DNA from 3 places in the Streptomyces sp. NPDC104106 genome. Region 1 is predicted to be linked to each of the others. Evidence: riboswitches for the same ligand, from Rfam matches in the RefSeq annotation. Region 1 holds a riboswitch; each other region holds the start of a gene.

Evidence for each region. Region 1 has a riboswitch for cyclic di-AMP ahead of ACZ60X_RS31445 (transglycosylase family protein). Riboswitches for the same ligand answer to the same signal wherever they lie in the genome.
Region 2: linked by a shared signal. The riboswitch ahead of ACZ60X_RS17945 (M23 family metallopeptidase) and the one ahead of ACZ60X_RS31445 (transglycosylase family protein) in region 1 are both predicted to bind cyclic di-AMP.
Region 3: linked by a shared signal. The riboswitch ahead of ACZ60X_RS32165 (transglycosylase SLT domain-containing protein) and the one ahead of ACZ60X_RS31445 (transglycosylase family protein) in region 1 are both predicted to bind cyclic di-AMP.

The regions. Positions count from the first base shown of each region.
Region 1 covers NZ_JBVJMF010000016.1:90,716-97,737, forward strand. Annotated here, with positions in the region: gene ACZ60X_RS31425 (Ppx/GppA phosphatase family protein) at 1-91, opposite strand, end outside; gene ACZ60X_RS31430 (DUF501 domain-containing protein) at 88-648, opposite strand; gene ACZ60X_RS31435 (FtsB family cell division protein) at 695-1,171, opposite strand; gene eno (phosphopyruvate hydratase) at 1,294-2,601, opposite strand; gene ACZ60X_RS31445 (transglycosylase family protein) at 3,122-3,832, opposite strand; cyclic di-AMP (ydaO/yuaA leader) riboswitch at 3,837-4,011, opposite strand; gene ACZ60X_RS31450 (transglycosylase family protein) at 4,194-5,318, opposite strand; gene ACZ60X_RS31455 (cytochrome P450 family protein) at 5,487-6,743, opposite strand; gene ACZ60X_RS31460 (nucleoside triphosphate pyrophosphohydrolase) at 6,917-7,022, opposite strand, start outside.
Region 2 covers NZ_JBVJMF010000007.1:19,042-26,063, forward strand. Annotated here, with positions in the region: gene trmB (tRNA (guanosine(46)-N7)-methyltransferase TrmB) at 1-478, shown strand, start outside; gene ACZ60X_RS17935 (PrsW family intramembrane metalloprotease) at 610-1,959, shown strand; gene ACZ60X_RS17940 (aldo/keto reductase) at 1,964-2,908, opposite strand; gene ACZ60X_RS17945 (M23 family metallopeptidase) at 2,977-4,002, opposite strand; cyclic di-AMP (ydaO/yuaA leader) riboswitch at 4,012-4,156, opposite strand; gene ACZ60X_RS17950 (PP2C family protein-serine/threonine phosphatase) at 4,319-5,575, opposite strand; tRNA gene ACZ60X_RS17955 (tRNA-Met) at 5,732-5,805, shown strand; gene ACZ60X_RS17960 (dihydrofolate reductase family protein) at 5,918-7,022, opposite strand, start outside.
Region 3 covers NZ_JBVJMF010000017.1:30,759-37,780, reverse strand. Annotated here, with positions in the region: partial or broken gene ACZ60X_RS32175 (FAD-dependent oxidoreductase) at 1-645, shown strand, start outside; gene ACZ60X_RS32170 (HAD family hydrolase) at 748-1,554, shown strand; gene ACZ60X_RS32165 (transglycosylase SLT domain-containing protein) at 1,702-2,205, opposite strand; cyclic di-AMP (ydaO/yuaA leader) riboswitch at 2,209-2,391, opposite strand; gene ACZ60X_RS32160 (polyprenyl synthetase family protein) at 3,241-4,251, shown strand; gene ACZ60X_RS32155 (LolA family protein) at 4,586-5,788, shown strand; gene ACZ60X_RS32150 (ABC transporter ATP-binding protein) at 5,859-6,881, shown strand; gene ACZ60X_RS32145 (ABC transporter permease) at 6,868-7,022, shown strand, end outside.

The DNA.
Region 1 (7,022 bases):
GGTCGACCAGTTCGCCGGTCGCGGGGTCCGCGTCGGCGACGAGCAGACGGATGGAGTTGGTACCGCAGTCGATGGCGGCGACACGGGTCACTTCTCGTCTCCCTCGGGGCGTTCGCCGGTGCCTTCGGCGTTCTCGGTGAGCGTCACGCAGGCGCCCTTGCGCCACCACTCCGGCAGCATCGCCAGGGCCTCGTCGCCGAGCGGGTTCACGCCCGGGCCGGCGGCCAGCGAGTGGGCGACCAGGACGTGCAGGCACTTCACCCGGTCCGGCATGCCGCCCGCGCTCGGGAAGCCCTTCAGCTCCTCGATCTCGTCCCGGCGCCGGATGTAGTCCTCGTGCGCGGCGCGGTACGCGGCGGCCAGCTCCGGGTCGGTCGCGAGCCGCTCGGTCATCTCCTTCATCACGCCGTTCGCCTCCAGCGTGCCGATGGCGGAGGACGCCTTCGGGCACGTCAGGTAGTACAACGTCGGGAAGGGCGTGCCGTCGGGCAGCCGCGGCGCCGTCTCCACGACGTCCGGCTGGCCGCACGGGCAGCGGTGCGCGATGGCCCGCAGGCCCCGCGGCGGGCGGCCGAGCTGCTGCTTGAAGGCCTCGACGTCCGCGTCGGTGGGCTCGGTGCGCGAAGTGGGCGGCGGAGGGGTTTCCATGACTGCTTTCGGATGGCTTTCTGTCGGTCACCGGCCGGCGGCCGGCTCACTGGTCGGAGGCGTCGGACTTGTCGACCCCGTCCCAGACGTTGGCGTACCAGGGCCGCTGGGCGGCCTTCAGGTCGGCGCGGGACTGCCGGGCCGCATGGGGGTCGACGACCACGTACCCGGTCTCCCCCGGCATCACATAATGCAGCCGGCGCCGGATCTGCTGCTCGGCGTAGGCGTCGTCCTGCCAGCGTGCCTTGAGGTCGCGCAGCTGCTCGACGCGCTTGCCGGCCTGTCGCTGCTGCCGCTGGAGGTCGGAGATCTGCGCGCGCTGGGAGACGTACTGACGCATCGGGTAGGCGAGCGCGACGATCATCGAGCACAGCACCAGGACGAGCAGCGCGGCGCGCCCGGTGAGCCGGGAGCGGCGGGCCTGCCGCTTGCTCTGGGAACGGTAGACCCGGGCCGCGGTCTGCTCGCCGAGCAGCCGCAGCCTGGTCGCGGTGGAGAAACGGTCCCGGTCCCGTGCGGCCATCGTGGCTCTCCGCCTCCCCTTGCCTTCTGCCTCGCGCTTCACACGTGCGTACGTCCCCGGACACGGTACGGGACCGGTACGGGGACGTACGTACGACTGGCTAAGACTTAGCCCGGACTGGCTCAGCCCTTGGAGATCTGGGCGGTGCCCTTGAAGCGCGGGAAGGCGCTGCGGCCGGCGTACACCGCGGCGTCGTCGAGGATCTCCTCGATGCGCAGCAGCTGGTTGTACTTGGCGACGCGCTCGGAGCGGGCCGGGGCGCCGGTCTTGATCTGGCCGCAGTTGGTGGCGACGGCGAGGTCGGCGATGGTGACGTCCTCGGTCTCGCCGGAGCGGTGGGACATCATGCACTTGAAGCCGTTGCGCTGGGCCAGCTCGACGGCGTCCAGGGTCTCGGTCAGCGAGCCGATCTGGTTCACCTTCACGAGCAGGGCGTTGGCGGTGCCCTCCTCGATGCCGCGGGCGAGGCGCTCGGGGTTGGTGACGAACAGGTCGTCGCCGACGAGCTGGACCTTGTCACCGAGGCGGTCGGTGATGACCTTCCAGCCGGCCCAGTCGTCCTCGAACAGCGGGTCCTCGATGGAGACCAGCGGGTAGGCCGCCACCAGCTCCTCGTAGTACTCCGTCATCTCGGCGGCGGAGCGCTCCTTGCCCTCGAAGAGGTACTTGCCGTCCTTGTAGAACTCGGAGGCGGCGACGTCGAGCGCGAGGGCGATCTGCTCGCCGGGGACGTAACCGGCCTCCTTGACGGCCTCCAGGATGAGGTCCAGGGCGGCGCGGTTGGACTCCAGGTTGGGGGCGAAGCCGCCCTCGTCGCCGAGGCCGGTGGACAGGCCCTTGCTCTTCAGGACCTTCTTCAGCGTGTGGTAGACCTCGGCGCCCCAGCGCAGGGCCTCGGAGAAGGACTCCGCACCTACGGGGGCGATCATGAACTCCTGGATGTCCACGTTGGAGTCGGCGTGCGAGCCGCCGTTCAGGATGTTCATCATCGGGACGGGCAGCAGGTGCGCGTTCGGGCCACCGAGGTAGCGGAACAGCGGCAGGTCGGAGGCCTCGGAGGCGGCGTGGGCCACGGCCAGCGAGACGCCGAGGATGGCGTTGGCGCCGAGGGAGCCCTTGTTGTCCGTGGCGTCCAGGTCGAACATGGCCTGGTCGATCAGGCGCTGCTCGGTGGCGTCGTAGCCGACCAGCTCCGGGCCGATCTGCTCGATGACGGCGAGGACGGCCTTCTCGACGCCCTTGCCCTGGTAGCGGTTCGGGTCACCGTCGCGCAGCTCGATGGCCTCGAAGGCACCGGTGGAGGCGCCGGACGGGACGGCGGCACGACCCGTGCTGCCGTCGTCGAGGCCGACCTCGACCTCGACCGTGGGGTTGCCTCGGGAGTCCAGGATTTCCCGGGCTACGACGACGTCGATGGACGGCACGAGCATCTCCTTCTTGGATGTGACGCTGGAACTGCGAAGTGGTGTGCCTTACGGCTGTGCCTTGCGACTAGAGCCTAACCGTCTCCGGGGGATCAGCCACCGACCGACCGCCCCGTGGACGGGGAGGGACACGCAGACGGTACCCATTGTTCACCAGCGGAACAAAGGGGGGCGCGGGTGAAGAGCGGGCAAACGAGTGGGGCGGGGGCGGACGCCGGGGGCGGGGCCTGGCCGGCCGGAGCGTTCGAGTGCCGGAGCGAGCGGTGGGGGCGAGAGCCGGGACCGACCTGGCGGGGCGGGGAAGGCTCGGGCGTGCGGCGGGCGCGGAGGGCGGCGTCGGGGTTGGCCCGGCGGAACGCCGGGGGCCGGGGGGAGCGGTGTGGGGGTGAAAAGACCCCGCCCCGGCGCGTACGGGGGAACACGCGCCGGGGCGGGGAGCCCGTGGGGACGGGGGGTGGCCCTCACGGGGTCCTCAGTGTGGGGGGTGGGGATGTGAGGGCCCTGCGGGTCCGGCCGGAGCCGGATGTCACTTCAGGTGCAGCTGCTGACCCGGGTAGATGAGGTCGGCGTTGTCGATGATGTCCTTGTTCAGCTCGAACAGCTTCTGCCAGCCGCCCCGCACCTGGTGCTTCTCGGCGATGGAGCTGAGGGTGTCACCCTTGACGACCTTGTACTCGCCGTCGCCCTTCTTGACCTTCTTGCCGGTCGGGGTGGTGACGGTCTTGCTCGCGGACGGGGCCGTGCGCTCGGCGGAGCGGGAGGCGGCCTGCCCGTCGGTGGAGCGGGTGGTGGTGCCGGCGCCGCTGCCGGCGGAGCTGCTGCTCGACGAGCTGGAGCCGGCGCTCGGGGCGGAGCCGTTGTACGCGGCGGAGGACAGCCCCGTGCCGCAGACCGGCCAGGCGCCCTTGCCCTGCGCGGCGAGGACCTTCTCGGCGACCGCGATCTGCTGCGCCTTGCCGGCCTGGTTGGCCTGCGGGGCGTACGCGGTGCCGCCGTACGCGGCCCAGGTGGAGGCGGAGAACTGCAGGCCACCGTAGTAGCCGTTGCCGGTGTTGATGGACCAGTTCCCGCCGGACTCGCACTGGGCGACCGCGTCCCATTCGGAGGCGGTGGCGGCGGAGGCGTTGCCGGCCGCCATCAGCGGGGCGGCGACGGCGGCACCGGTGACACCGGCGAGCGCGATGACGCGGGTGGCCTTGGACGGGCGACGGTGCTTGCCCTTGCCGGAGAACAGCATGGATCGATCCCCTCACCGACGCCTGCGAGGTGAGCTGTCGGGTTCGGGCCGGTTGAGTTGCCCGGCCGCACGCCCGCTGTCGCGGGCCTGCGGCTTCACCCCAAGCCGGTTCCGGCGTCAACTGCCGGTTCCGGCGCCTACCTTGGGTCCCCCGCTCCTGCCTACGGCGCTTGACGCGACGACTGTTCCCGGGCGACCGCTGGCAGGATTCGGCGTTGCGGCTGCCGGGGCTCGTGGTGACGAGCGGTCCTGACCGTAGACACGCGATCGACGGAATTTCAAAGACGATCAGGGCTTCTGAGACTCATCCCACACTTTCGCCAAACCGGACATTAGCGATCAACTGGGGCGTCAACTCCCGCTATCGCGCGCCCGTTTCGCGACCCACTTCCAGCGTCTGACCGGCGGCGATGAGGTTCGGGTCGGCGCCTATCACCTTGATGTTGCCGTCGTAGAGCGCATGCCATCCGCCGTCGACGCCAAGGGAGTCGGCGATGGAGGCGAGCGTGTCGCCCTCGCGGACGGTGTAGGTGGCCGGCCCGCTGCCCGCATGGCGGCCGGCGGACGTGGCGTTCTGACCGTTTGCCGCGCTTTCGTCCGCACTGTCCCCGCGGTGACGTCCGCCACTGCTGAGCGCTCCGGTGTCGACGAGGCTCCAAGAGCCGGGACTCTGGCGGGAATTGTCCGACTCGTCGGTTCCGGGGACGGCCGTCGGGGAACTGTCGCTCGCCGGCGCGTTCCCGGTGCCCGACGAACCGGTGGAACCTCCGGCTCCCGCAGAACCGGACGCACCCGCCTTGTCGGTCTTGTCGGACTTGGGGGTGTCGGTCCCGCCGGAGTCACGCTTCCCGCCCGACGCCGTGCCGGAACCCTCGCTCGCGCCCGGCGTGGCCGTGCTGCCGGAGCCCACGGAAGAACCCGCGCCGGAGCCGGACTTCGCGCCCGACTGGGAGCCCGAACCGGAGCCGCTCCCGGAACCCGAGCCGGACCCCGACCCGGAGCCGTCCGGCAGGCCGGAGGAGTCGGAGGTGTCGGCCGAGGCGGAGTCGTCGCCCGACCCCTTGCCGTTGCCGGAGCCGCCGACGCCCGTGTCGACCTTGACCGAACCAGAGTTGGAGGTCAGCCCGGCGGTCAGCGCGCACATGGTCCACGGCTTGGTGCCCTGGTCGGCGAGGATCTTCTCGGCGACGGCGATCTGCTGGTTGCGGCTGGCCTGGTCGGGGCTGTCGGCGTACTGCGTGCCGCCGTACTTGTCCCAGTCGTCCTGCGAGATCTGCAGACCGCCGTAGTACCCGTTGCCGCTGTTCGCGCTCCAGGAACCCCCGCTCTCGCACTCGGCGACCTTGTCCCACGTGGTGCCGTCGGCCGCGTGGGCGCTCGCGGCGCCGAGCAGCGGGATGGCGATGGCGGAGCCGGTCACTCCCGCCGCGACGATGAGGGCCGGAGCCTGACGGGGGCGACGGTGACGACCGTTCCCGGAGAGCATGCGGAAACCTTTCGTGCGACAGCAGGGACGGCGTGGCGGATGGTGCCGGTCGCCACGCTGATGGGTGAACGTATCGGCAGACGATCACTTGTCACAAGTTAATGCCGCACAGATCACGTGAAGATCACAGAGTTGAGCCGCTGTCATGTTTGTGGCGGACCCGTGACGTCAGCGGACCGGAGTGAACTCCACCGGCAGCGTGCGCAGGCCCCGCATGATGAGTCCGCCGCGCCAGCGCAGATCGGCCGGATCGGCCGCGAGCCGCAGGTCGGGCAGCCGGGTGAGCAGGGTGGCGAGCGCGCTCTGGCCCTCCAGGCGGGCGAGCGGCGCGCCCAGGCAGTAGTGGATGCCGTGGCCGTAGCCGAGGTGCTGGTTGTCCCGGCGCGAGAGGTCCAGCACGTCCGGCTCGGCGAACCGCTCCGGGTCCCGGTCGGCCGCCGCGAGCACCACGAGCACCGGGTCGCCGGGCGCGATGTCCTGGCCGCCGATGCTGAGCGGCTCGGTGGCGAACCGCCAGGTGGCCAGCTCCACCGGGCCGTCGTAGCGCAGCAGTTCCTCGATGCCGGTCTCCAGCAGATCCCGTTCGCCCCGCGCCAGCGAGTCCTGCAGCCGCCCGCGCTGTCCGGGGTGGGTGAGCAGCGCGTAGGTGCCGTTGCCGATCAGGTTCACGGTCGTCTCGAAACCGGCGAACAGCAGGATGAAGGCCATCGCCGCGGCCTCGTTCTCGGTGAGGTGCTCGCCGTGGTCGGAGGCGCGGATGAGGCCGGAGATCAGGTCCTCGCCGGGCGCGGGTTCGGCGGGCAGTGCCTCGCGCTTCTTGTGGATCAGCTCGGCGAGATAGCCGCGCATCTTCTTGACGGACCGCGCGACCCCGCCCCGCGGCCCTCCTCCGTGCCGGATCATCATCCCCGCCCAGTCCCGGAAGTCGTCCTGGTCCTCGCGCGGGACGCCGAGCATGTCGCAGATGGCGTAGATGGGGAGCGGGAAGGCGAACTCGTGGATGAGGTCGGCGGACCCCCTTTCGGCGAACCGGTCGATGAGCCGGTCGGTCAGCTCCTGCACCCGGGGCGCGAACTCGGCGACGCGCCGGGGCGTGAACGCCTTGCTGACCAGCCGGCGCAGCCGGGTGTGGTCCGGCGGGTCGATGTTGAGCAGATGCGTCATCAGCTCGGCCTTGCGCTCGCCCGGGATGCCGGTCTTGCCCTTGGCGTGCGCGGGCTCGTCGTGATGCGCCGGGTTCTTGCTCAGCCGCTGGTCGGCGAGGGCCTGCCGGGCATCGGCGTACCGCGTGACCAGCCAGGCCTCCACCCCGCTGGGCAGCCGCGTCCGCCGTACCGGCGCGTCCTCCCGCAGCCACGCGTAGGCGGGGTAGGGATCGGCGGCGAACTCCCAGGTGAACAGGGCCGGGGCGGCGTCCGTGTCCAGGCCCTCGCCTCCTGCGCAGGCACCGGCGGTGCCGGACCGCTCGGCGGGAGGCGCGGCGGGGCCGGCGCCCGGTGCCCCGGCGGACTCGGCGGGCTCGGCGGCTGGGTCCCCGGCGGAGATCACGGCGGGGTCGGCCGGTGGTCCGGGGGTGGTCGAGGGGTGGTGCTGGTCGCTCACTCCTCGACGTTATCCGGATCCCGGTGGGCCTCCGCGTCCCGGTGGCCGCCCGGAGCCGCAGCACCCTGCGGCGCGACGCCCTCCGCCCGGCGTATCGCGTCC
Region 2 (7,022 bases), on a different contig from region 1:
GATGGCCGCCGGGGACCCGGACACCAACATCCTCGCCGTGGACGTCCACACCCCCGGCCAGGGAAATCTGCTGAACCTCGCCGACCGCGACGGACTGGACAACGTCCGGGTGGCCAACGGGGACGCGATCATCCTGCTCAGGGAGATGCTCACACCCGACTCGCTCGACGGGCTGCGCGTGTACTTCCCGGACCCCTGGCCCAAGAAGCGGCACCACAAGCGGCGGCTGATCCAGCCCGAGTTCCTCACGCTCGCCGCCACCCGGCTGCGCCCCGGCGCGCTGGTGCACTGCGCGACGGACTGGGAGCCGTACGCCGAGCAGATGCTGGAGGTGCTCACCGCGCACCCCGACTTCGAGAACACGCAGGCCGACGGCGGTTTCGCCCCGCGCCCGGCGTTCCGGCCGCTGACCCGTTTCGAGGGGCAGGGGCTGGACAAGGGTCATGTCGTGAACGATCTGCTCTTCCGGCGCCGTTGACCGGAACCGGGCCGGGCACCGGGACCTCCGGGCACCCGGCCCGGCCCCTTCCCGCACCGCCGGGTCCGCCAGGGCGCCGGGGCCGGTAATCCGCTCCAGCCCCTCGTCCCGTCACCGTTAGGGTCGATGCCGTGGCCACCAGTCCGACCAGTCCTCCGTATCCGGCGTATCCGCCCCACCCCGGGGGCCCTGGGCTCCGCCATCCGCACTGGTGGCAGCGCGGATGGGTGCGCTACGGGGCGCTGATCACACTGCTCGCCCTGTCCGGGCTGGTGATCCTGGCGCTGGTGCGCCGGCAGACCGGCACCGAGGGGTTCCTCGTCGGGATCGGGCTGGCCATGCTGCCCGTGCCGTGGCTCATAGCGGCCTTCCGGTGGCTGGACCGGGTGGCACCCGGCCCCTGGCGGAACCTGGTCTTCGCGTTCGCCTGGGGAGCCTGCGCGGCGGCCCTCATAGCCATCGTCGCCAACAGCTTCGCCACCAGGTGGATAGCCACCGCCGACCCGGCCAGTGCGGACACCCTGGGCGCCACGGTGATAGCGCCCATCGTGGAGGAATCCGCCAAGGCCGCCGCCGTACTGCTCGTCTTCCTCTTCCGCAGACGCGACTTCACCGGGATCGTCGACGGGGTGGTGATAGCGGGCATCACCGCCACCGGGTTCGCGTTCACCGAGAACATCCTCTACCTCGGTACGGCCTTCGGGACCGATCAGCTCACCGGCGACAGCGGCATCGCCTCCGTCACCGCCGCCACCTTCTTCGTGCGCATCGTGATGTCGCCGTTCGCGCACCCCCTCTTCACCACCATGACCGGCATCGGCTTCGGCATCGCCGCGCTCTGCGCCGACCGCCAGCGCGCACGCCGGGTGCTGCTGCCGCTCGCCGGTCTGCTGCTCGCGATGGGCATGCACGCTTTCTGGAACGGCTCCTCGACCTTCGGCCGGCTCGGCTTCTTCGCCGTCTACGGCTGCTTCATGGTGCCGGTGTTCGGGCTGCTGACCTGGCTGGCGATCTGGACGCGGCAGCGGGAGCTGAGGACCGTGCGCGCGGAGCTGCCCGCCTACGTACTGGCCGGGTGGCTCGGGCCGGCCGAGCCGTTCGCGCTGGGCTCGATGCGGGCGCGCCGGGCGGCCCGGGACTACGCCCGGCACCACGGCGGCAAACCGGTGGCGCGGGAGGTGGCGCGCTACGAGGCGTACGCCACGGATCTCGCGCTGCTGCGGCACCGGGGGCGCGCGGGGAAGGCCGGGGCCGACTTCGTCGTACGGGAGCGGGAGCTGCTGGACGAGCTGTGGAGGCGCAAGGACGCGGCGCGGCCGGCTCTGGAGTACGGCGCGAGGGCGGCCGCCCCGGCCCCGGTGCGCTGGGCTCCTCCCCCGTACGGGTACGGCCAGGGGCCGGGGTACGGGTATCCGGCGGTGCCGAACCCCGCGTCCCCCACGTCCCCCGCGTACAACCCGTACTACCCGTACCGGTCGTAGCGCGTTACGCCGACGCCGCCGTCAGCTTCGCCAGTTCGTCCTGCGTCAGCTTCAGGTCCGCCACCCCCAGCAGCGCGGGCAGCTGTTCCACCGTGCGGGCCGAGGCGATCGGGGCGGTGACCGTGGGCTGGGCCGCGAGCCAGGCCAGGGCGACCGTGGCGTGCGGGGCCTCGTGGGCGGCGGCGATCTCGTCCAGGGCGGCGAGGACCTTCTGGCCGCGCTCGGACTCGGCGTACCCCTGGGCCCGGTCGGCGCGGGCGCTGTCGACCTTGGTGCCCGGGCGGTACTTGCCGGTCAGGAAGCCCGCGGCGAGGGAGAAGTACGGCACCGCGGACAGGTTCTCCTTGGCGGCCAGGTCCTGCAGCTCGCCCTCGTAGGTGTCGCGGGAGACCAGGTTGTAGTGCGGTTGGAGGGCGACGTAGCGGGCCAGGCCCTCGCGCTCGGAGAAGTCGAGGGAGGCCTGAAGGCGCTCGGGGCTGATGTTGGAGGCGGCGATGTGCCGGACCTTGCCCGCCCGCACCAGCTCGTCGAGGGCGCCGATGATCTCCTCGACCGGGATCTCGGGCTTGTCGAAGTGCGTGTAGTAGAGGTCGATGTGGTCGGTGCCCAGGCGGCTCAGGGACGCGTCGGCGGCCGCCTTGATGTTGGCGGCGGACAGGCCCTGGAACTTCGGGTGCTGGCTGACCTTGGTGGCGATGACGACGTCGTCGCGGTTGCCGCGGGCCTTGAGCCACTTGCCGATGACCGTCTCGGACTCGCCGCCCTCGTTGCCCTCGACCCAGGCGGAGTAGGCGTCGGCGGTGTCGATGAAGTTGCCGCCCGCGGCCGTGTAGGCGTCGAGCACGGCGAAGGAGGTCTCCTCGTCGGCGGTCCAGCCGAAGACGTTGCCGCCGAGGGAGAGGGGGAAGACCTGGAGGTCCGAGGAACCGAGTGTGCGCAAGGAAGTCATGCTCTACGTCAACACCGGCGGCAGATGATCGCATTCCGCCGCCGGTGTGAATTTCCGCGCCGGACCGGTCAGGGGTTGAGGCCCTTGTCCCGCAGCCACGCCGCCGGGTCGATGCCGGTGGGCTGGCCGCCCGGGTGGACCTCCAGGTGCAGGTGCGGGCCGGTGACGTTGCCGGTGGCGCCGATGCGGCCGATGACGTCGCCGGTGGAGACCTTCTGGCCGACCGAGACGTTGATCGAGGACTGGTGGCAGAACCACAGCTCGGTGCCGTCGTCCAGCGTCAGGACGGTGCGGTAGCCGTAGGCGCCGGCCCAGCCCGCCTCGGTGATCGTGCCACCGTGGACGGCCTTGATCAGGGTGCCGGTGGGGGCGGCGAAGTCGAGGCCGGTGTGGTAGCCGGAGGACCACATCGCGCCGGGCTGACCGAAGGTGCCGGTGATCGTGTACGACACGACGGGCAACTGGTACTGCTTGGCCAGCTCGGCCAGCCGCGCGGTCTCGGCGGCCTTCTCGGCGTCGGCCTGCGCCTTGTCCTTGGCGGCCGCCGCCTTGGCGGCGGCGTCCTTCTCGGCCTTGGCGGCGGCGTCGGCGGTCTGCTTCTCGGCGGCGGCGAGCGCGGCGGCGGTGGCCTTGCTGTCGGCCCTGCTCTGCTGGTGCTCGGCCTGGGCCATGATCCGGTTGCGCAGGGCCTCCCCCGCGTCGCCGGCCTTGCCGCTGTCGGTGGTCGCGCCGACGTCGGAGAGCCCGGTGGCGGTGGTCTTCGACGCCTCCGAGGAGCCGCCGCCGTCGAAGAGGTGGCTCACGGAGTCTGGCAGGGAGATGGAGACCGGGGGCTTGCCGGTGTGGGCACTGGCCATGCCGCCCGCGCCGACGGCGGCCATGACGCCGACGCCGAGGACGGTGGAGCTGCGGGCGAAGCCGCCGCGCTGCTTGGCGACACGGTGCCGGCCACGGACCCGGTCGACGGAGTCCTCGGTGGGGTTCCACTCCTCCCAGGGGCCCTCTTCGGCGCGGTAGGAGCCGTAGGCGAAGGCCTCGGGCTCGGCGGACGCCGGTATGTACGGGGCTTCTGGGGCAGGCCGGTTGGACGCCACGCGGGCGTACTCCTTTCCTTCCGTCGCCTACCGGGTTAGCTGACGGGTTCGGAGCAGGAAGGTCTCCTACGCGCGTATACCGGGCGGTATCCGCGTGATTCACCCCAAGGTGGTGGTTCCCCGGTTCCCTTGCGGGATTCGGCGCGTGCGCACGGAGCCGCCTCTTGTGGCGGCTGGGACGACCGCGCTGCGTTATCGAACGTTAATAGACTTGCGAGTCACTTTCCAAGCCGTTGGGCTTGATCGTTAACGTTCCCGGCCGGGACTTATCATCCACGAACCCTGCAAAACGGATGGGTTGGCGAGGGTTCAGGAGTCACGGCAGTTTTGATGGTGTCTCAGGTGTCATGCGGACGGCGGTCACCCGGTCACCATCCGTGAACCCCGGGAACCCCTGCGGGTGCCGTACGGCGAGCAGCGCCATGTCGTCGGCCATCCCGCCGCCGGAGTGCCGCCGCACCTCCTCGGCGAGCGCGTCGACCAGGTCCGCCGGGTCGCGGAAGAGGCGCCCCGCGAGCCGCCGTTCGGGGTCGAAGAACCGGCCGTGGCGGTTGCGGGCCTCGGACAGCCCGTCGGTGTACAGCAGCAGGGTGGAGCCGTCCGGGAAGGGTGCCTCGATGGCCCGGTCCGGCCACATCCCCAGGTCGCTCATGCCGAGCGGCAGCGCGGCCTCGGCGGCCGCCAGGGTGTGCGGCGCGCCGTCGGCGGACAGCAGCAGCGGGGGCGGATGACCCCGGTTGACGATGCGTACGAGCCCGTCGCCGTGCGGGAGTTCGGCGAGGACGGCGGTGGTGAAGCCCTCGAAGGCGTCGATGCCGTCGCGCCGGGTGCCCTCGCGGGCCAGTGCGCGCTCCAGCCGCTGGGCCACCGCCTCCAGCGTGTCCTCCTGCTCGGCGGCCTCCCGGAACGCGCCGATCACCACGGCGACGGCGGCCACCGCGCCCATGCCCTTGCCGCGCACGTCCCCGACGATCAGCCGGACGCCGTGCGGGCTGTCCTGCACCGCGTACAGGTCGCCGCCGATGAACGCGTCCTGCCGGGCCGCCTCGTAACGGGCGGCGATCTCGAAGCCGCCGATCCGCGCGGCGGGCTCCGGCAGTACGGCCCGCTGGGCGGCCTCGGCGATCTCCCGGGCGGAGGCCAGCCGCCGGTCGCCGATCCGCACCACCCGGTTGATCGCCACCGCCAGCAGGGCGACGCTGGTCACGGTGACGACGTCCGTGACGACGCCGACGGCCGGGTGCTCGCCGCCCTGGGCCCGCACCGCGAACATCGCGGCGACGGCCGCGACGCCGGTCAGCACGGTGGTGCGCAGCGCGGACAGGGGCGCGGCGATCAGCGGGGCGGCGGTGAAGAACGGAACGGCGGTGAACTCCCTCGGCGTGAGCAGGCCGTACAGCACCCCGCCGGCGATCAGCAGCGCGGGCAGGGCGCGGGCCGGCCGGCGGAGGGGGAAGCGGTGCGGGCGCGGGGGCGCCGGCTCGTCGCCGAGCCCCGGGTCGGGCACGGGGTCGCCGGGAAGCCTGCCCCCCGCCCTGGCATACGGGCTCTCCTCCACCTCTCCAGGGCCCACCGCGCGTCTCCCACGTGTCCGACGTACGACCAGCCTGACGGCCCGCGGCCCGCCGGGCGACCTCGGTGGGCCGAGCGGATGACGGGCTCCGGGGGCGTCTTGATCAGCCGATGTGCAAAGTGCCGCGCGGATGGCGTACAGTAGTGAACACAACGACGCGGGGTGGAGCAGCTCGGTAGCTCGCTGGGCTCATAACCCAGAGGTCGCAGGTTCAAATCCTGTCCCCGCTACTGAAGACTCAGGGCCCGGAATCCATCGGATTCCGGGCCCTGAGTGCTGTCGGGGCTCTTTCGGGTGCGGCGGGGGCGCCCCGGGCAGCGGCGGGGGCGCCCGTGGGGTGACTTACGCCACCAGATGCCTGTTCGGCGCCTTGGCCCGCTCCTCGTACTCCCCCAGTACGACGACCTCGGCTCCCCCCTTGGCCAGCACGCCGGTCCCGTCGGCCGCCGCCACGAACGTGTCCGGTTCGCGCCACGCGGTGACCACCCGCCGCACCCCCGCCCGAAGGATCAGCTCGGAGCACGGCGCCGGCCGCGACGCGCGCCGGGCGCACGGCTCCAGGCTGCTGTAGACCGTGGCCCCGGGCAGCCGCGGCTCGGCCGGGTCGATCTTCGCCAGCGCGGCCTCCTCCGCGTGGACCACCGGGTCGTCGCCCTCGCGGGAGTGGCCGCGGGCCAGCTCCGTGCCGTCGGCCGCGACCACCACCGCGCCGACGCTGAACGCCGTCTCGGAGGGCGGGCACAGCGCGGCGAGGTCGCAGGCGGTGCGCAGCCAGTGGCGGTCGGCGGCGGTGGGCGCGGGTCCGGTGCCGGGGGCGGTGGGCTCGTAGCGCATGAGGACCACGTCCTCGATCCGGCGGGTCTCGGTCAGGCGCAGCCGGCCCGCCTGGTACGCACCGGGGCCGAACAGGCGCGGGGCCGCCGGGTCGCCGACGAGGAGCGGGGCGAGGACCAGCTGGAGCTCGTCGGCGAGGCCCTGCTGGAGCAGCTGGGTGTGGACCGTGCCGCCGCCCTCCACCATCAGGCGCCGCACACCGCGCACGGCGTGCAGGTGCTCCAGCAGGGCCCGCCAGTCGAGGCCGGGGCCGAGCGGTACGACGTCGGCGGTGCCGCCGAGGAGGCGGCCGGCGCGCTCGGCGCCTGCGTCGGTGGTGTAGACGACCTTCTCGCCGCCGGTGTGCCAGAAGTGGGCGGCCGGATCGAGGTCGCCGGAGGCGGTGACGGTCACCTTCAGGGGGTAGGCGGGCTTGCCCTCGCTCACCCGGGCGGCACGGCGCTCGGCGGAGTTGACCAGCAGGCGCGGGTTGTCCGCGCGGATCGTGCCGGCGCCGACGAGGATGGCGTCGGACGCGGCCCGTACCGCGTCGACCCGGTCGAAGTCGGCCGGGCTGGACAGCAGCAGGCGCTCGGGGCCGGTGTCGTCCAGGTAGCCGTCGAGGGAGACGGCG
Region 3 (7,022 bases), on a different contig from region 1:
GCGCCGGCCAGTCCGCGCTGGAGACGGCGACGCTCGCCGCGGAAGCGGGCGCACGCGTGCGTGTCGTCGCGCGCGGCCGGGGCCGGGTGGCCTTCGGCGCGCCGCCCTGGGAGCAGCCGAGGCTGCGCCCCGAGTCCCCCTTCGGCCGCGCCTGGTCGCTGTGGGCGCTCAGCTACTACCCGCACCCCTACCGCCACCTGCCCGAAGCCGCCCGCCACTACCTGGTCCGCCGGGTCCTCGGGCCGCTCGGCGCCTGGTGGCTGCGCGAGCGGTTCGAGGGCGCCGTACAGGTGCGGGAGGTCGAGCGGATCGTGGGCGCGCACGCGCAGGACGGCAGCCCCGTGCTCACCGTCCGCACGCACGGCGGCCCGTACGGAGCGGCTCACCGCCGGCCACGTCATCGCGGCCACGGGCTACCGCGTCGACATCGCCGCGCTGGACTTCCTCGGCCCCGGACTGCGCACCGGCCTCGAGGTGAGCCGTGGCGCGCCGAAGCTCGGCCCCGGCTACGTGTCCTCCGTCCCCGGCCTGTGCTTCACCGGCCTGCCGGCGGCGGCGTCGTACGGCCCGGTGATGCGCTTCGTGTGCGGCACCGAGTTCGCCTCCCCGCGCCTGGCGCGCCACCTGGCAGCGGCCCACGGCTGACACCGTCGTGTGGCTGAAAGACGGCACTTGGGGCTGATGAGCACGTAAGTGCGCAGCATGACAAGGTGAGTCGGACCGGCGCCGCGTCCGTATTCTCTGAACATGGCAGCCGCATATGCACTGATCGCCACTGACCTGGACGGAACGCTGCTGCGCGGCGACGACACGGTCTCCGGCCGGACGCTCGCCGTGCTCGCGCGGGCGGCGCGGGTCGGCGCCCGCCATCTGGTGGTGACGGGCCGCCCGGCCCCGCGGGTACGGCCGCTGCTCGCGCACCTCGGGTGCGGCGGGCTCGCGGTGTGCGGCCAGGGCGCGCAGGTCTACGACGCCGGAAGCGGCCGCCTGCTGTGGTCGGTGCGGCTGGACCGTGAACTGGCCGAGGAAGCGCTCGGCAAGATCGAGGCCGAGGTGGGGCAGGTCTACGCGGCCGTGGACCAGGACGGTGTCGACGGGCTCACGCTGATCGAGCCCGGCTACCGGATGCCGCACCCGACCCTGCCCTCGGTCCGGGTCGGCCGGCGCGACGACCTGTGGTGCGAGCCGATCAGCAAGGTGCTGCTGCGCCACGCCGTCCTGTCCGACGACGAGTTGGCGGCGGTCGCGCGCGCGGTGGTGGGTCCGCTGGCGACGGTCACGATGTCGGGGCCCGGGACCGTGGAGCTCCAGCCGTGCGGGGTGACCAAGGCGACCGGGCTCGCGCTGGCCGCCGAGCGACTGGGGGTCGGCGCCGGGCAGGCCGTGGCGTTCGGGGACATGCCCAACGACATCCCGATGTTCGAGTGGGCGGGGCATGGGGTCGCCATGGCCGACGCGCATCCCGAACTCAAGGCGGTGGCCGACGAGATCACCTTGTCGAACGAGGACGACGGCGTCGCCGTCGTCCTCGAAAGACTGCTCCCGGCCGGCTGACCGACGCATCGGCTGACCGGCATACCGGCACGCGCCGGTCAGCAGCGTCCGGCCAGGGCGGCCCCTGTGGCAGACCACCCTGTGTCAGACGACCGCGCGGGCCTCCGCGTCACGGGCTGTGGTGTCCCGGCCCGTGGCGCCGGTGTCTCAGTACGCGCTGGAGACGTTGTCGATGGAGCCGTAGCGCGCGGCGGCGTAGTTGCAGGCCGCGGTGATGTTCGCGACCGGGTCGTACGGGTTGAAGGAGGTGCCGGCCACGTGGTAGGCCCGGAAGGTCGGGTCGATGACCTGGAGCAGGCCCTTGGAGGGGATGCCGGCGGCGGCGTTGGAGTCCCAGTTGTTGATGGCCAGCGGGTTGCCGGAGGACTCCCGCATGATGTTGCGGTAGATGCCGTTGTAGGTGCCCGGGATGCCCTTCTGGGCCATGATCGCGAGGGACTCGCGGATCCAGCCGTCGAGGTTGTTCGAGTACCCGGCGGTGGCGACGAGGGCCTTGGTGGTGACGGCCGTCTTGGTGGTGCCGGTGGCGGCGGAGGCGCTGGTGGCGCCGATGAGAGGCAGCGCGAGGACGGCGGCACCGGTGCCGGCGGCGGCGACGGTGCGCATGAGACGGCTGGTCCGGGTACGGCGGTGCTGAGCGGCAGCAGGCATGGCGAAGTTCCTCTCCGTCGCCTGCGAGGTGAGCTGTCGGGTTCGGGCGGGGAGGTGCCCGGCCGTGCCTTCGTGAGAAGGCGTGGCTTAACCCCTAGCCGTTCCGGTGCGACATGTGCCGACCGGCCCGGCGACTTACCTGGGTCCCCCGCTCCTGCCGTACGAATGAGTTCGCGGATGGTTATGCGGGCGGCGGCAGGATTCGGCGTCCGCCCGGCGAGCGGGAACGTATGCGAGAGCACATGCCGGGAACAAGTACCGGATTCACATGGCGCCCCATTTGACCTTGATCAATCCCCTATGGGGTGCTTGATCCTTTGCGGATGCCAATCCTCAACTCGCCGTCCGGGCAAGGGGGAACGGGTGGTGGGGCGGTCGGTGTGTGAAGAGGGCGCGAAGTGGGGGGTCGTGACCCAACTCACGAAATATCAAATCCTGGCAAATCGGTCATCTGGGATTCCGGCTCGGTGTGGTGGTGCGCGCGGCAGGGGAGGTGGGGGCAGGGGGCTGGATGGGGGGGCGATGGGGGTGCCGGGGGGTGTCGGGCGGGGGTGAGAGGTGGGTGTGAGGTGATCGGCGGGCGACTGGGAGGAGCGCCGGCCGGAAGGGGCGCACCCGGCGGGTGAACGGAAGGAGTGCGTGCGGCGGGTGAATCGGAGGAGGGTGCGTCGGGTGCTGGGGAGCTGCTGCGGGTCGGGCGCCGGAGCGGTGCGGTGCGCCGACGGGGGGATGGAACCGGGGATGGCGTGCCCGTCGTTGTCGTGGCGGAGGTGATCGACCGGGGACGGGGTGGAGGTGTTACTCCGCTCGCCTTCCGGTTGGCGACAAAGAGCGAGGCTTCCTGTTAAGTCGATAAATGTCCGTTCTTACCATCTGATCAAAAACATACCGGTCATGATCCAATACCGCCCAGGCTGGACCGGTGGGCGCTATCGGTGATCGAAACAGGACCGGATACGCTGACTTGAGTGATGGCAGCGACCTATCGACAAACCGTGTAATCGCCAGCAGACACCAGCAGACAGGAGACCCCTCGTGACCGTCGTCGGGCCGTTCGGGCTGAGCGTGCGGGACCAGGCTCTCGAAGCCGATGTCCAGGCCGGATTGGCGGCTGTCGAGGAAGGCTTGCTCGAAGCCACCAAGAGCGAGGTCCCGTTCATCACGGAGGCCGCGCAGCACCTCGTACGGGCCGGCGGGAAGCGGTTCCGCCCGCTGCTCGTGATGCTCGCGGCACGGTTCGGCGACCCCTACGCGCCGGGCATCGTGCCGTCGGCCGTCGTGGTGGAGCTGACCCACCTCGCCACGCTGTACCACGACGACGTCATGGACGAGGCCGCCGTGCGGCGCGGCGTGGACAGCGCCAACACCCGCTGGGGCAACTCCGTCGCGGTGCTCACCGGCGACTTCCTGTTCGCCCGCGCCTCCCAGATCCTCGCCGACCTCGGCCCCGAGGCGGTCCGGGTGCAGGCCCTCGCGTTCGAGCGGCTGGTCACGGGCCAGATCCTGGAGACTGCCGGTCCCTCGGACGGCCGTGACCCGGTCGAGCACTACCTCGACGTGCTCGGCGGCAAGACCGGCTCCCTGGTCGCGGTGTCGTGCCGGTTCGGCGCGATGATGTCGGGCGCCGACGAGACGGTCGTCGACGTGCTCACCCAGTACGGCGAGCGGCTCGGTGTCGCCTTCCAGCTCGCCGACGACGTCCTGGACATCGCCTCCGACTCGCGCGAGTCCGGCAAGACCCCGGGCACCGACCTGCGCGAGGGCATCGCGACCCTGCCCGTGCTCCGGCTGCGTGAGCGCGCGGCCCGGCTCCGGCTGCCCGAGGACCTCGCGCTGTGCGAGCTGCTCGACTCCGACCTCAGCGACGACGCCCGGCACGCCGAGGCGCTGACCAAGCTGCGCGCGCACCCCGCGCTGGAGCAGGCCCGCCGCGACACCGTGCGGTACGCGGAGGAGGCGCGGGCGGCGCTGTCGCCGCTGCGGGAGTGCGATGCCAAGGCGGCGCTGCAGGAGCTGTGCGACGCGGTGGTGCACCGCGCGGGCTGACGCCTCCCGGCCTGCGGCGGCGCACGGCTGGTCCTCCAGCGGCGGGGCGGCGGCGCGCGACTGACGTGTCCAACCACCCGGCAATCGGCCGTACGGTGTCCTGTCCTGGCCGTGCGGCCCGGCCCGGCCCCTAGGGGTCCCCGGGACGGGCGCCCCTGAGTGTCATACCCCAGTCGTACACGGAGTTGGCTCCGTGGTCTGACGCTTCCTCATGGCCGATTTGGTGAGATGGAGAACACGGACTTCACCACTCTTCACCGATTCGGGTGAAAATGGCGGCTCAGGGTGGACCAGCGTGAGGACAGCCGCCGCCGACGACGGAGGTAAGGCACACATGGCACCGTACGAATCCGACGACGCAGTGGACGCCGCGCGGGACGAGAACCCGCGCGCCGGACGCCGCAAGGCCGCGCGGTACGCGGTCCCGGTCGCGGTGGTGGGCGTGGCGGCGGCCACGATCGGGCTGGTCCCGGCGCTCGCCGCCTCCGGTGACCCCGACCTGCCCAAGATCACAGCGAAGCAGCTCATCGACAAGATCGCCGCATCGGACGTGCAGCAGCTGTCCGGCACGGTGAAGATCAGCACGGACCTCGGCCTGCCGAACCTGGGCGGTCTGGAGAGCGGCCTCGCCTCCGGGATGGGTAAGGGCGCGGGCGGCGGCTCCTCCGCCGACCCGCAGGCCAAGCTCACCGAGCTGGCCTCCGGCATGCACACGCTGCGCGTGGCCACCGACGGCCCGGACAAGCAGAAGGTGTCGCTGCTGGAGAGCGGCTCCGAGTACAGCCTCATCCACGACGGCACGAACGTCTGGGGCTACGACAGCAAGACCAACTCGGTCTTCCACAGCACCTCCGCCGACTCCGGCAAGGACCGTCGGACCGAGCCCCCGGCCACGCCCAAGGACTTCGCCGACCAGGCGCTGAAGGCGGTGGACGGCACCACGTCCGTCACCGTCGACGGCACCGAGCAGGTCGCCGGCCGCGCCGCCTACAAGCTGCTGATCAAGCCCCGCCAGTCCGCCACCACGGTCGGCGCGATCAGCATCGCCGTCGACTCGAAGACGGGCATGCCGCTGAAGTTCACGCTGACCCCCAGGAGCGGCGGCGCCGCCGTCGTCGACGCGGGCTTCACCGAGGTCTCCTTCGCCAAGCCCGCCGCCTCCACCTTCGGCTTCGCTCCGCCCAAGGGTGCGAAGGTGACGGAGCAGAAGAAGGACGCCGCGGCACGCGAGCACGCGCCGAAGGCGGACGAGGGCTTCGCCAAGGACCACGGCAAGGGCACCGTCCTCGGCAAGGGCTGGACGTCCATCGCCACCTTCGACACCGGTGCCAAGGGTGGCGTGCTGGCCGGTGGCGCCAAGGCCGGCGACCTCAGTGGCTTCCTCGGCTCGCTCGGCGACCACGTCTCCGGCACGTTCGGCAAGGGCACGGTCTTCTCCACCCGCCTGGTCAACGCCCTGATCACCGACGACGGCAAGGTCTACGCCGGCGCGGTGACCAAGGACGCCCTGGTCAAGGCGGCGAACGAAGGAAAGTGACCCCGTCCGGGCACTACGGACCGTGACCGTGCGTTGACCCTTCAGGGGAGCACGGATCGAGGGGGAGCCGATGGACGGACCGTCCGCCGCGGAGCGGGAGGCTGAGGACGCGCGCGAGCGTGCCCCGGGGCAGAGCGAGGAGAGCCCTCCGGGGCAGGCCGGGGCGAGCGTCATCGCCACGCGCGGCCTCACCAAGCGCTATCGCGGCGGACAGCTCGCTGTCGACGGCCTGGACCTGACCGTCCCGGCGGGCAGCGTCTTCGGCTTCCTCGGTCCGAACGGCTCGGGCAAGACCACCACCATCCGCATGCTGATGGGCCTGATCGAGCCGACCGCGGGCACGGCCAGCGTGCTGGGCCGTCCGATGCCCCAGGCGGCCCGCGCCGTTCTGCCCGAGGTCGGCGCGCTCATCGAGGGCCCGGCTCTCTACGGCTTCCTCTCCGGCCGGGACAACCTGCTGCGCTACGACGCCGCGGACCCGACCGCCGACCCCCGCACGCGGCGCGCCCGCATTGCCGCGGCCCTCGACCGGGTGGGCCTCGCGGCGGCCGCGGGCAAGAAGGCGAGGGCGTACTCGCTCGGCATGAAGCAGCGCCTGGGTCTCGCGGCCGCGCTGCTCCAGCCGCGCCGGCTGCTCGTCCTGGACGAGCCCACCAACGGTCTGGACCCGCAGGGCATGCGGGAGATCCGCACCCTGATCAGGGAGCTGGCCGCCGACGGCACGACGGTCTTCCTCTCCTCCCACCTCCTCGACGAGATCGAGCAGGTGTGCACCCACGCGGCGGTCATGGCGCAGGGCCGGCTCGTCACCCAGGGCGCGGTGGCCGACCTCGCGGCCGGCGCGCGCGGCCGGCTGGTGGTGACCACTCCAGACGCGGTGGACGCGGCCCGCGTGCTGAAGGAGCAGGGCGTCGCGGACGTCACCGCCGACGGCGGCCGGGTCACGGGTGAACCACCCTCGCGGGACCTGGCCGAGGTGAACGCCGCGCTGGTCGCGGCGGGGGTGCGGGTGTGCGGGTTCACGCTCGAACGGGCCTCGCTGGAGGACGCGTTCGTGGCACTGACGGGGGAGGGCTTCGATGTCGCGGGCTGAGACGCTTCCGACGGACCCCGCGCCGCCGGGCGGCCCGGCGGCCGCCGCGTCCCCGGCGCCGGCCGCGCGCCGGCCGAGTCCGCTGTGGACCTTCGGTCTGCTGCGCAGCGAGCTGGTCACGACCGTTCGCCGCTGGCGCAC